Regions from separate parts of the Priestia sp. FSL R5-0597 genome, predicted to be linked through region 2. Evidence: riboswitches for the same ligand, from Rfam matches in the RefSeq annotation. Region 2 holds a riboswitch; the other holds the start of a gene.
The links. A riboswitch is a leader RNA that binds a small molecule or an ion and turns the genes downstream of it on or off. The one in region 2 is predicted to bind S-adenosylmethionine.
Positions count from the first base shown of each region.

Region 1 (2,204 bases), 2.2 Mb from region 2:
ATTGTTAAAAGCTGTTCGTCCAAGTTTTCACGCCAAATGTTTCGTCCGTCAATCACTCCTGCTGCCAGCACTTTATCAGTTGGAAAACCATATTTATTAAGCGCCGTGAGATTTTCGCCTCGGTCATGTACAAAATCCAATCCAATTCCGTGAACAGGAAGAGCAACTACTTCTTTATAGTAATCTACGCTGTCAAAGTACGTCTGCAAAATGACTTTTACATTCGGTGCCGCTTTTTTCAAAGCTTCATAGACTTCTTTATACAGTGCCAGGTCTTCTTTTGATAGCGTTGTAGCTAAAATCGGCTCATCTATTTGTACCCACTCGACCCCTTCTGCCTCCAGCTCCGCTAAGATTGTTGCATAAAGAGGAACAAACTGTTCAACTACTTTTTTAAACTCACTTTTTTTATATCCTTTTGACAGCTTCACAAATGTTACTGGACCTAAAATAACGGGTTTGCCTTTGATATTCAGCTTTTGTTTTGCTTCTTTGTAAAATTGAAGCGGACGATTTTCTACAAGGGCAGGCGTACATTCGTCAAGCTCTGGTACGATATAGTGATAATTTGTGTTAAACCATTTTGTCATCGTAGAGGCTACCGCACCTTTTGTTCCTCGGGCGATGTCAAAATACGTTTCAAGGGATACCGGGCCTCCGTTATATTCAAAGCGCTTTGGCACCAAACCAAACATAGCGGCTGTATCTAACACGTGATCGTATAAGCTAAAATCGCCGACTGGAATTAATTCAATTCCTGCGTCACGCTGTTTTTTCAGATGCCCAAGACGAAGAGCTTCAATTTCCTGAAGAAAGATATCTTTCTCTATCTTTCCTGCCCAAAACTGCTCAAGCGCTTTTTTCCATTCTCGTTTTTCACCAATTCTTGGATAACCTACATTTGAACTTTTTACACTGCTCATTTTTTCCACTCCCTATATATTTTTTTATCGCTAAACTAAAAAATCTCCCTTTTCGAAATGAAAAGAGAGATGATACGCATACTTAACTAAAGTTGAGATAGCCTGTTTTTCTCAACACGTATTCCTCACTCCTCTCTATATCCCGTAGAGCTTAAGTGCATACAACAGGCAGGTCTCCTGACTTAGGTTCATCGCTTCCTATCCCTTCCCATTTCAACATGAAACAGTGGTTAATAAGTTGCTCCCCATTACAGTGGCGGGACCGCGCCGGCTTTTCACCGGTCTTCCCTTTTAAGCTGCGTACATTCGTTACACAGCACCTGATGCATTTCTATGAAATTGTTCATTCAAAACATATTCACATAAAATAAAAAGCCTCTCTATCATGAATAGAGAGGCATAGTATCTATGAAATCCTCTCTTATTTTTCAAAGCTGTACGCTTTGCAGGATGTAGCACCTTTTTAACAAGATTGTTAAATGGTTGCCGGGCTTCACAGGGCCAGTCCCTCCGCCTCTCTCAATAAGAGTTTTAATTGTTTATAATATTTTGAATGTAGAGTCATCTTAACACCTTACATTTATGTTGTCAAAAGAAATTTCAAAAAAATTAGTTTTCAGGAGGCGTTGACGCTAATTTTTGCCTTAATAATTTGTAATCATCTTTTCGATGTGTTTCGATCAAGTCTTTTGCTCCTTGATGATACCCTGAAGAATAGATGTACTCTACCGCCGTTTCGATAAGCATTCTCTTTTCTTCCGCACATTCTCGGTCCATTAGGGGGAACAGTCTACCTAAAAGGTCATTTAAATCTTCCTTAATAAAACGATTGAGTCCTTCTTGCATCTTTTCGTTTGCCATGATAGCTCCTCCATTTGCTGTGTATGTTTTAAGCCTCTATAAACACGCATTTCACTGTGAATGTTAAGATAAAGTTAAGTCATTAAACAGTATATCAAGTGAATGTTTTTCTTCAATTACATATGTAATACAAATATATGACAAATATAGAGAATATATCATCATTCATTATCTATTATAACGTTTGACTGAGCCTTCTGCTACAAGGTTTCGTACGGTTTTCCAAAAGAGGTTGAGACATAACCAAGTGAATCCAATCTAAAGGCAAATGGGATACATGAGCTGAATCGCTTGTGACACCGCAGTTGATTTCCGTACAAGACTTCGCTTTCCGCGGGCGGTCGCTGAGCCTCCTCGTCGCATACGCTCCTGTGGGGTCTCACGTGTTCCGCTTTTCCCGCAGGAGTCTTCGTCTTGTCC
Region 1 is NZ_JBBOUZ010000001.1:3,392,032-3,394,235, forward strand. Features, by position in the region: gene metE (5-methyltetrahydropteroyltriglutamate--homocysteine S-methyltransferase) at 1-923, opposite strand, end outside; cobalamin riboswitch at 1,074-1,262, opposite strand; SAM riboswitch class I at 1,342-1,452, opposite strand; gene MKX72_RS17740 (hypothetical protein) at 1,533-1,784, opposite strand; gene MKX72_RS17745 (hypothetical protein) at 2,043-2,204, opposite strand, start outside.
Region 1: it holds a riboswitch for S-adenosylmethionine, as region 2 does, so the genes downstream of both, metE (5-methyltetrahydropteroyltriglutamate--homocysteine S-methyltransferase) here and MKX72_RS06110 (hypothetical protein) in region 2, are expected to answer to the same signal.

Region 2 (2,204 bases):
GTGGTCTAAATTAAGAAATGTGAAAGAGTGATAAATATGACAGATCAATTACTACTAAATACACTAATAGACATACGCCGTGAGCTGCACCGGTTTCCAGAGCTTTCAATGAAAGAATATGAAACAACTAAACGTATTAAAAAGTGGTTAAAGCACTACGATATTTCTATAGCGGATGCATTCCATTTAGACGTGGGAGCAGTAGCGGAAATTGTGGGAGGGAAGCCGGGACCTACTATCGCTATTCGAGCTGATATTGATGCGCTGCCAATTGAAGAAAAAACCAATCTGCCATTTGCTTCTGAAGTGAACGGTGTTATGCACGCATGCGGACATGATTTTCATACGGCTTCTATAATCGGAGCAGCCATTCTTCTCAAAGAGCGTCAGCAGGAGCTTTGCGGTACGGTTCGATTTATCTTTCAACCGGCCGAAGAAACGGCTTCTGGGGCAAAAATGCTCGTTGAAAAAGGTGTGCTCGAAGGAGTAGAAGCGATATTTGGAATGCATAACAAACCGAATCTTCCTGTAGGAACCATTGGTGTCAAATCGGGACCTTTAATGGCAAGCGTTGATCGTTTTGAAATTGACGTCAAAGGAGTAGGCGGTCACGCAGGTATTCCAGAAAAAACAGTAGATCCGATTGCTGCTGCTGGTCAAATTGTTACTAGTTTACAAACCATTGTCAGCCGTAATCTCAGCCCATTTCAAAATGTTGTTGTCAGCATAACTCAAATCCACGGAGGGAGCTCGTGGAACGTCATTCCTGACAAAGTAACGCTTGAAGGAACGGTGCGTACCTTTCAAGAAGAAGCGAGAGAAAAAATACCGGCTCTTATGAAACGAACTGCTGAAGGGATTGGAGCAGCTTTCGGCGCTTCAGTAGACGTTAAATGGTATCCGTATCTTCCTGTAGTAAACAATGATGATACGCTGGAAAAATTGGTTATTAACGCTGCAGAGAATCTTAGTTATCAAGTCGTAGAAGCTGAACAATCGCCTGGAGGAGAAGATTTTGCCGTATATCAGCAGCGTGTACCAGGATTTTTTGTATGGATGGGTACGGCTGGAGAATATGAATGGCACCATCCTTCTTTTTCATTAAATGAAGAGGCATTACTTGTAGCAGCTTCTTATTTTGCTAATCTAAGCTTTGACTTTTTGAATTCATTCCATTACCACAAAAATTAAAATATTTTTATTTTTCTATTTACGCGGATGGAATTGTTTGATAAAATAAATTTTAAATTAAAAAAGTTATCACGAGTGGACGAGAGATCTGGCTCTTTGACTCCACAGCAACCTACGAATGTAAGGTGCTCCTACCAGCAAAGCATGTGCTTTGGGTGATAAAACGGGTGAAAAACTCATTTTGCATCAAAGCAAAATGAGTTTTTTTTATTTTTCTAAAAGGAGAGGGTTTTATGAGTCATACAGCAGTTGCAGCACATACAGGAGAGAAAGCATTAAAGGAAGCCGTAAAATTATTAGGAAAGCATTATCAAGTAGCTTATCGTGAATTAGAAACATTTTATGAAATTGTGGTCGAAAACCATGTTCGTACATATGCTGTAGGCATAGATATTAAAGATGTACAAAAAGCAAATGAACTAGAAATTTATTCATCATGCTGTTCCAAGCTTGAGCGAGTAGGCTGTCTTTTATAGAAGTCTGCTCGCGCCTCTATTTTTAAAGTGTTTTTAAATAGAAAGCATGTTTTTTGACAATTGAAGAATCTGGTGGGTATAATCATTACTCACTAGGTTTCAAAATTAATCATAAATTGTCGAAATTTTTACACAAATTAAAGGTTACATTCGAAATGAATTGTGGTATGTTATAAAACAAGAATATTTTATGAAAGGAGCATTGAAATGGAAATGTCTCTTGAACATGGAAACGATGCAGGAAGCGAACAGCTTATTGATCGTATCCTAGACTTTTTAGAAGATGACGAAAAGTAAAAAAAAGAGTGTGCGGTGCTAGCCCTAGCCGCGCACTCTTTTTTTATCATGTGCGTCAAGGAAGCGCATACTATGATACATAGGGATAGAATGAAAGGGTCTCTGTCAAAGGGATTGACGAATCGTTTTGTTTGATGGAAAATTTAGAAAAAGGAAAGAGATGAAGGGTATGTCGAACAAAACATCTTTGTATCAAACAAAAGAACAGTTAAAGAAGCTTGTAAGCGAATTGGTTTCTAT
Region 2 is NZ_JBBOUZ010000001.1:1,201,477-1,203,680, forward strand. Features, by position in the region: gene MKX72_RS06105 (amidohydrolase) at 37-1,191, shown strand; SAM riboswitch class I at 1,255-1,356, shown strand; gene MKX72_RS06110 (hypothetical protein) at 1,425-1,667, shown strand; gene MKX72_RS06115 (M20/M25/M40 family metallo-hydrolase) at 2,134-2,204, shown strand, end outside.